One region of the Brevibacillus agri genome, then DNA from elsewhere that is predicted to be linked to it. Evidence: riboswitches for the same ligand, from Rfam matches in the RefSeq annotation. Region 1 holds a riboswitch; the other holds the start of a gene.
The links. A riboswitch is a leader RNA that binds a small molecule or an ion and turns the genes downstream of it on or off. The one in region 1 is predicted to bind cobalamin.
Positions count from the first base shown of each region.

Region 2: it holds a riboswitch for cobalamin, as region 1 does, so the genes downstream of both, metE (5-methyltetrahydropteroyltriglutamate--homocysteine S-methyltransferase) here and BA6348_RS03575 (hypothetical protein) in region 1, are expected to answer to the same signal.

Region 1 covers NZ_CP026363.1:671,778-676,198, reverse strand. Annotated here, with positions in the region: gene BA6348_RS03585 (bifunctional 2-methylcitrate dehydratase/aconitate hydratase) at 1-488, opposite strand, end outside; gene mmgD (citrate synthase) at 516-1,625, opposite strand; gene BA6348_RS03575 (hypothetical protein) at 1,615-1,860, opposite strand; cobalamin riboswitch at 2,014-2,213, opposite strand; gene BA6348_RS03570 (YhgE/Pip domain-containing protein) at 2,340-4,421, opposite strand, start outside.
Region 2 covers NZ_CP026363.1:2,901,248-2,905,668, forward strand. Annotated here, with positions in the region: gene nrdF (class 1b ribonucleoside-diphosphate reductase subunit beta) at 1-285, shown strand, start outside; gene brnQ (branched-chain amino acid transport system II carrier protein) at 770-2,122, shown strand; cobalamin riboswitch at 2,271-2,470, shown strand; gene metE (5-methyltetrahydropteroyltriglutamate--homocysteine S-methyltransferase) at 2,615-4,421, shown strand, end outside.

The DNA of each region.
Region 1 (4,421 bases):
TTCAGGCTGTTTTCCAAAGCGAGCACACCCTGGATTTCGTGCGCTTTCACCATCATTTCCAGCACATCGCGCACGACGAGCGGTTCTTTTCCTTCTGCCAGGCGTACGCGGCTCAAATAATCGGCTACTGCCAAAATACCGCCGAGGTTGTCCGACGGATGCCCCCACTCTGCGGCCAGCCACGTATCGTTGTAATCGAGCCAACGGATCATGCAACCGATATTGAACGCTCCGCGCACCGGGTCAAGCACGTACGAGGTTCCCGGTACACGGCAACCGTTCGGAACGACGGTTTCAGGCACGATCGGCCCGAGCAGCTTCGTGCACTCCGGATAGGACAGAGCCAAAATGCCGCATCCGAGCGTATCCAGCAGCACGTAGCGTGCGGTCTGGAACGCTTCTTCACTCGTAATCTCCTTCGTCAGCACATAGTCTGCGATTTCCTCCAGCAACTGGTCTGTTTTTGTCCGTTCATTCATTTTCAGCATGCGAATCATTCCTTTCTCTTTTTGGATTTACGCGCGGCGTTGGCCGATGTAGTTGACCCGGGGCCGGAACAGGCGGTTGTGTTTATGCTGCTCGATCACATGCGCGCACAGCCCTACTGTTCTCGCACTGAAAAAGATCGGGGTGTACAGCGGAATCGGAATCCCGAGCATCCAGTACACCGGAGCGGCGTAATAATCGAGATTCGGGTAAATGCCCTTCTCGCACTCCATGATTTTCTCTCCGGCTTCGCACATCTGATACAGCAGGTCGTCTCCTTTGGCGTCGCACAGTTGCCTCAAGGCGTCCTTCATCATGAGGGCACGCGGATCGATCTTTTTCATGTACACGCGGTGGCCGAATCCCATAATCCGCTCTTTGTTGGCCAGCTTGGACTCCAGCAATTGCTCAAATTCCTCGACCGAGCTTGCCTCAAGCAGCATGTGCATCACCGCTTCGTTTGCTCCGCCGTGCAAGTTTCCTTTCAGCGAAGCGACCGCTCCGGTCAATGCCCCGTACAAATCCGACAAAGTGGAGGCGATCACCCGCGCCGTAAAGGTCGAATTGGGCATTTCGTGCTCGCTGTACAAAACCAGGGATCGGTCGAAGATGGCCTCTTCGAAGGCAGACGGGATTTTGCCCGTAATCATGTAGAGAAAATTGGCGCTGTACGACAGCTCCGGCAACGGTGCCACCAGCTCGGCTTTTTGAATCACGCGGTAGCTGTTGGCGACGATGTTCGGCACTTTGCCGAGCAGCTTGTAGGCCCGCTCCTTGTTGGCTTGCGGCGAGCAGTTGTCGAGGTGACTGTCATAGCCGGCCAGCGCCGACAGCCCCGTCCGCAAGCCGTCCATCGGATGCGTTTTTTCCGGCAGCAGCTTGAGCATGTCGAACACTTCTCTCGGGATGTCGTACTCGCTCTTCAGCTTCTCTTCTACCGCCCGCTTTTGTTCCTCGTTCGGCAGCGCTTCCTCCAGCAAAAGATGGACGATATCCAGGTAACGGTACGCTTTGGACAGCTCGATCAAGTCGTACCCTTTGATGACGATTTCTCCTTGCTTCGTATCCAGAAAGGAAATGCTCGTTTCCGCAGCCACTACCCCTTCCAGACCTGGAAAAAACTTTTCTTCAACTCCCATGTTCCTCATCCTCCGCCCCAAATAGGTTGATCTTTAGACGTTGATAAGCCTTGTCGAGATTTTGCAAAAGCTTTTCTTGATCCGCTGGACTGTCTGATCGCCTGATGACCTCGTCTTTTAATTTCGAGTAATGCGCCTTGATAACGCTCGGGTTCTCTATCGTCAAGTTGTTCATAATGCACGCCTGAAAATCGTTGGTAAAATACTCAACCGTTCCAAACAAAAAATCGCTCATCCGTCACGTACCCTCCTGAAAATCCGCACAAAAAAACAACTTCCGCAGAAGTTGTTAAGAGGCGAATGAATACTCAAATAAGCATGCTGATTGTCCAAATCAAAAACACGCCTATCCATTTCGCACTTAACACCCCCTATCCTCGTAGGTATTGATGTTGTGCTCAAACAGGCAGGTCTCCTGGCTTATGTTCATCGCTTTTCGAACCTTCCCATTTTCGGCTGGCGAAAACAGTGGCATCTTCGAATCGCTCCCAATTACAGTTGCGGGACAGCGTCGGATTCTAACCGAACTTCCCTTTTAAGCAGATAAAAGATGGTGAATTTATCTGCACCTGTTTGTACACGTATTTAGTTTGTCTCGAATATACCACCGATTCAGAAAATTAACAATTGGATTCTTTCCTAAAAATTGGGTAACCCGATTGAACGCACACGAAAAAACCAGCCAATAACGATGATTGGCTGGTTACTGATGGCTTACCCGATAATTTTTGTCTTCTTGGCATTCTCCATCGATTTTTGAATCAGACCGCTCAACGGACGCTTCAAGGCAAGCGCGATGAACAGGCTGATTCCGATGAAACCGAACAGAAAGAGAATATCCCGGATCGCCGTCTCCCAAAGCACCCCGCCTACGCCCTCCCGCAGCAAGCTGATCGCGTAGGTGAACGGCATGAACGGATTCAATGCCTGGAAAAAGGGAGCGGTCATGCTGATCGGGAACGTCCCGCCCGAGCTGGAAAACTGGAACACCATGAAAATGATCGCGATGCCTTTGCCCACGTTGCCGAATACGGACAGCAGCGTGTACGTGATCGTGACGAATACCATGCTGACGAGCATCGCGAAAAGCACAAACGGGACTTTATCCGCAACATAAGCTTCCAGAATGTAAATGTCTCCAAGCGTAATGCACAATGCCTGAAGCAGACCGATCGTCACAAACGTGCCCAAGCGGCCCAAATAAAGCTGGTACGGCTTGTAGCGGCCATCCGGATTTTCCGCATCCGGCTTGAGCAGGGAAATCAGCAGCGTGGCCCCGACCCATAGCGACAGGACGCCGTAAAACGGAGACATCGCCGAGCCGTAGTTCGGGATCGGGTATTTGCGGTTTTCCTTGATCTGCACCGGGCTGGCGAGAAATTCGCTCTCTTTTTGAATATCCCCGCGCAAAAGCTTGGCGAGATCGGCGAAGTTGTTGTTCGCCTCTACCTCTCTCAGCTTGTCTGCCGCCTGCGAAATCGCGCTCTCCAGCTTGGGCAAATCGTCGCGAACCAGCGCCGCCACTCTGTGGACGCCGTTCTCCACCTCCGGCAGCTTGTTGCGCACAAAATCAGCCAGCTTCACAAGTTCCGCTTCCGCCTGCGGCAAATCGTTGCGAATGAATGCCGCCGCCTGGTCGAGCTTTTGCCCGATGGCTGGCAAGTTTTCCTTCAAGAACGGAGCCGCCGTGCGAATCGCTTTGGCAAAAGCGTCCGACTTCGCTTGCAGCGTTTGCGCCAACTCGTGAACCCGCGCCTGAATTTGCGGCAGCTCCTGCTCGATTCGTTTCAGCTCTGCCAGGCCAAGCTCCAGACCTGCCTTCGTTTCCTTGAGAATCGTCTCGATATCCGGGAGCTTTTCCTGCGCTTTGTGCAAAAGCTCGGCGGACGTTCCCGTGATCGTCTTCAGCTTTTCAATGCCTTCCTCGATTTTCGGAACGATTTCGCTATCGTAGCGCCCGAGAATATCGCCCAGTTCCGCGCTCGTGTTTTTCGACAGTTCGTTCAGGCTCTCGACCAAGTCTCGCGCTGGCTTTTTCCCGTTTTCCAGCGCGTCTGCAATCGTGCCGAGAATTTCGATTTGCCGATTCATCCTGTCCTCGAGCCCGTGCAGCCGCTCTGACAAACGGTCCAGCGGCTGTCCGGGGATGTAGCCGTTCAGCTTGTCGGCCAGCGCTGCGGTATGTTCCAGCACGCGCACGACTCGGGACAGCCTGTCCTGGACGGCATGAACCTCTTCTGCTGTCGGCAAGCGCTCCGGATTGAGCTGCAAAAGCCTGTCTGTAAGCTGCGCAAGCGCATCGGCAGCTTGCTGGGCCAGCAGGAGATTTTGCTTAATCAGCGGCGCGATTGTGTCCCATGCGCCGTCATGGGTTGCAAAAAACCGATTCAGTTGATCGGCCAAATCGGCTCCTTTGTCCGTCAGCTCGGCAATGCGCGGCAGGGCGTTTTGAGCCGCCGAAACAATCTCAATTGCCTGACTGGCCTTCTCTGTGGCCGTGGTGACCGCGCTTGCGACTTTGCCGAAGTTTTGATCGAGCTCGGCAATGCGCCCGACCGCCTGCTCGATTGTCGGCAGCTTGTCTTCCATGCCGATGATAACCGATGCGGCTTCGTTGATTCGCGGCCAGTTTTGCTGGACTTTCAGCACGGCATCGGCCGCCTGGTTGATTTCCGGGAGGCGCTTTTCCACTTCCGGGATGATTTGCGCCTTCTCGTGAATTTCCGGCAGCTTCTTTTCAATCTCCAGCACCTTTTGCCCCGCTGCATGAATCTCGGGCAGCTTTTTCTCCAGTTC
Region 2 (4,421 bases), 2.2 Mb from region 1:
CTATTGCACGAGCTGCACCAAAACGAAGAGGAGTACACTGTCTCCTTGTACACAGAGATTGGCCTGGCGGACGAGGTGTTGGCCTACGTGCGATACAACGCGAACAAAGCGTTGATGAATCTGGGGCTGGAGCCGTTTTTCCCCGAGGAGGAAGTCAACCCGATCGTCTTGAACGGGATTCGCACGCACACGAAGCAGCATGATTTCTTCTCGAAAAAAGGCAATGGCTACGTCCGCACGCTCAACGTCGAGCCGCTGACGGATGACGATTTTCGCTTTGAGTAAAAAAGTTAAACGATCGTTTAAAAGGGTTGCTGTCTACAGACGGCAGCCTTTTTGTCGTGCCCGTTACGCGAAAAGGGGCGAGCGGCGCGCATGCACAGGCGCGCGCGAAGTAGCGGATGAGTTGCCCACATTCCTTCCTGTGAGATTTTCTCGATCAAGAATCTTTTATAGAAAGGAATAAAAGAATTCTTCATTTTAAAATACCTTTTCATTCATATTTATGTTATAAATAAATGATGTGTCGGCTCTTTTGATTGCCATCCGGTCGAGCCGAGTTGGGCTTAGGCTGGAACAGCAAAGCGGCAGTGACGAGAGTCGCAGAATCATCGTGTCATGCGTCTGGAGGACTGATTTATCTGACAATGAATCCAGTGTTATCCAGTTTGGCTGGAGGCTGGACGAGCCGCTAGACTTCGTGAATTTTTTCACTAATCTGAGGGTTCCTTACAAGGCCCTTCGTTCTTACTCACAGGAGGTTTTTGTCATGCTTCAAAAAGTTTCATATTCGTTTATCGTCATCATCGGATTTATGCTGTTTGCGCTGTTTTTCGGAGCAGGCAACCTGATTTTTCCACCGATGCTGGGACAGATGGCGGGAACGAACGTCTGGGAAGCCAACGCCGGTTTTCTCGTGACAGGGGTTGGCTTGCCACTTTTGGCAATTACAGCGTTGGTGTATTCAGGTAAAGACGATTTGCGTTCGCTCGCAAGCCGTGTGCACCCGCTGTTCGGTCTTGTTTTCACGATTTTGCTCTATTTGGCGATCGGGCCGTTTTTTGCGATTCCGCGCTCCGGGAATGTTTCGTTTGAGATCGGGATCAAGCCGTTCTTGTCCGAGCAGGCCGGGCCTTTGCCGTTGATTGTGTTTACCGTCTTGTTCTTCACGCTCGCTTGCCTGTTGTCGCTCAATCCAGGAAAAATTATCAATGTAGTCGGAAAAGTCTTGACACCGATGAAGCTGACGTTTATCGGCATCATCGTCCTGACGGCGATTGTGTATCCGATTGGCGAGCTGCAAGCGCCAGTGGGCGATTACCAGTCCAAGGCGTTTTTCAAAGGATTCCAGGACGGCTATTTGACGCTGGACGCGCTCGGGGCGTTTGTATTCGGCATCATCATCGTCAATGCGATCAAGGAAAAAGGGGTTACGTCGAAAAAGCAAATTTTGCTGACGTGCGCCAAAGCAACGCTGATTGCGGGTGCGCTCCTGGCGTTTTTCTACTCGGTGCTTGCCTACATGGGCGCTTCCAGCGTGGAAAAGCTCGGCCATTTGGAAAACGGGGCGCAAATTTTGGCCAAAGTGTCGAATTATTACTTCGGTTCTTACGGCGGCCTGCTGCTCGGCCTGATGATTACTGCGGCGTGCCTGACGACCAGCGTCGGATTGATTACGGCGTGCTCGTCGTATTTCCACGCGATGTTTCCGCGCATTTCGTATAAAAAGTTTGCCGTCATTTTGGCTGTGTTCAGTACGCTCGTCGCCAATATCGGGTTGACTGCGCTCATCAAGGTGTCTGTTCCGATTTTGACGACGATGTACCCAATCGCCATCTCGCTGATCTTTTTGACGTTTTTGCATCAAGGGTTTGGCGGTCGGCCAGAGGTGTATCAAGGCAGCTTGTTCGGTACGTTTCTCGTCAGCCTGTTTGACGGGCTGAATGCTGCCGGGGTCGAGCTTGCGGCGATCAACGACGTCTTTTCCCGCTACTTGCCGATGTACACGATCGGCCTGGGCTGGCTGCTGCCTGCATTGATCGGGGGCGTTGGCGGCTACCTCGTTTATTTGATGCGCAAACCATCGCTGCGCGCGCGTGAGCTTCGCCTGACCAAGCAATAGGACAGGCATTATGAGGAAGCAGCCTGAACGTTGACATCAGTTTGCAAAGTGGAAATAGTTTAGCATGACAAAAACTGGTTTACGTGTTACTGTATGAAGAAAGGTGTGTCCCGCCCATTTTTGGGGCACATGCACTCATACCGACAATTTCATATGAGTGGAGACAGGTTCCTTGGCGATGAATATCGGCGCAAGGATGAAAAGGGAAGTCGGTGAGAATCCGACACGGTCCCGCCACTGTATGAGGGGAGTTTGCACAACTTTTGGCCACTGGTCGAGCTGACTGGGAAGGCGTTGTGCAGATCATGATCCTCAAGTCAGGAGACCTGCCTGTTTCGACAACACTGCTTAACCTACGGGAGATAGGGAGGTGTTAGGATGCTGTGATCTCAGTGTTTATTTGGCATTTCTAACGTTCTTTCTGATCGTTGGAGATGCCTTTTTTATTGGGCGAAATCGAAAAAATGATCGCAAAGGATGGAGAGGAAGCAAATGAAAAGCAGCAACTTGGGATATCCGCGGATCGGCAAAGATCGCGAGTGGAAAAAGGCACTGGAAGCTTTTTGGGCGGGGAAACTCGACGAGACGACATTCCTTGCGCAAATGGAGCAAATTCGCAAGCAGCACCTGGTCAAACAACAAAAAAAGGGGATCGACTGGATTCCGGTCAACGACTTTACTTTCTACGACCACATGCTCGACATGGCGGTCATGTTCGGCCTGATTCCGAAGCGGTTCGCGTATGCGGGCGGTCCGGTGCCGCTGGCTACGTATTTTGCGATGGCGCGCGGCAACAAAGACGCGGTCGCCAGCGAAATGACCAAGTGGTTCAACACGAACTACCACTATATCGTCCCCGAGTTCGGCGAGCGCACGCCTGTCTTGACGGAAAACAGGCCGCTGCAAGCGTACCTGGAGGCGAGAGATCAGCTAGGGATCGCCGGCAAGCCTGTCATCGTCGGGCCGTACACGTTTGTCAAGCTGTCCAAAGGGTATGCCAAAGACGAATTTGAACGCGTCGTCGATCAGATCGTGCCGCTGTACGTGGACGTCCTTCGCGAGTTGGAACTGCACGGCGTCGAGTGGGTGCAGATCGACGAGCCTGCGTTTGTCCTCGATCTTACCGGGCAAGACAAAGTGCTCATTCGTCGCGTGTACGAGCAGTTCAGCCAGGCGCTGCCGCACCTGAAGCTGATGGTGCAGACGTACTTTGAAGCGGTGGACTGGTACGAGGAGCTGATTGAACTGCCTGTCCACGGTTTGGGCCTTGATTTTGTTCACGGGAAAACAGCGAACCTGGCCAACTTGACGACGCACGGTTTTCCGCAAGACAAAGTGCTCGGCGCCGGGGTCATCGACGGACGCAACATTTGGCGCTCGGCCCTGGAGGAAAAGTGGGAGTTGGTCAAAACGTTGTGCACCGTAGTAGCCCCAGAGCGGGTATGGGTTCAGCCGTCGAGCAGCCTGCTGCACGTTCCGGTTACCGTCGAAGACGAAACCGATTTGCCGGAAGAAGTGCGCGTCGCATTGGCGTTTGCCGATGAGAAATTGGCTGAAGTGCGCTTATTAGTCCAAGGTTTCCAATATGGAAAGTATGTTATCTCGAAGGAAATCGCCCAGAACGAGAAAGACTTGCAGCGCTTGGCCCAATCTCCGGCACGGAACCGCCAGGAAGTGCAGGAGGCGAGAAAAGCGCTGGCGTCGACAGCGGCGAAGCGGGCAGTGCCGTTCCACGAGCGTCGCGAGATTCAGCAGGCGACGTGGAAGCTTCCGCTGCTGCCAACGACGACGATCGGCAGCTTCCCGCAGACGACAGAAGTTCGCCAGGCCAGACAGCAGTTCAAAAAAGGAAACTGGACCGTCGAACAGTACGATGCGTTCATTCAGGAGCAAATCCGCGAGTGGATCGCCATTCAGGAACAGATCGGCCTGGATGTGCTGGTGCACGGCGAGTTCGAGCGGACAGACATGGTGGAATATTTCGGAGAAAAGCTCGACGGCTTCGTTTTCACGAAAAACGGCTGGGTGCAGTCGTACGGCTCCCGTTGCGTCAAACCGCCGGTCATTTACGGCGACGTGCAGTTCGTCTCCCCGATGACGGTCAAGGAGAGCGTATATGCCAAGTCGTTGACGGATAAACCAGTGAAAGGGATGCTGACAGGTCCTTCCACGATTTTAAACTGGTCGTTCGTGCGCGACGACGTCTCCCGTCAGGAAGTGTGCGAGCAGATCGCGCTGGCGCTGCGCAAAGAGGTGGAGGCGCTGGAAGCGGCGGGCATTCGCATGATTCAGGTGGATG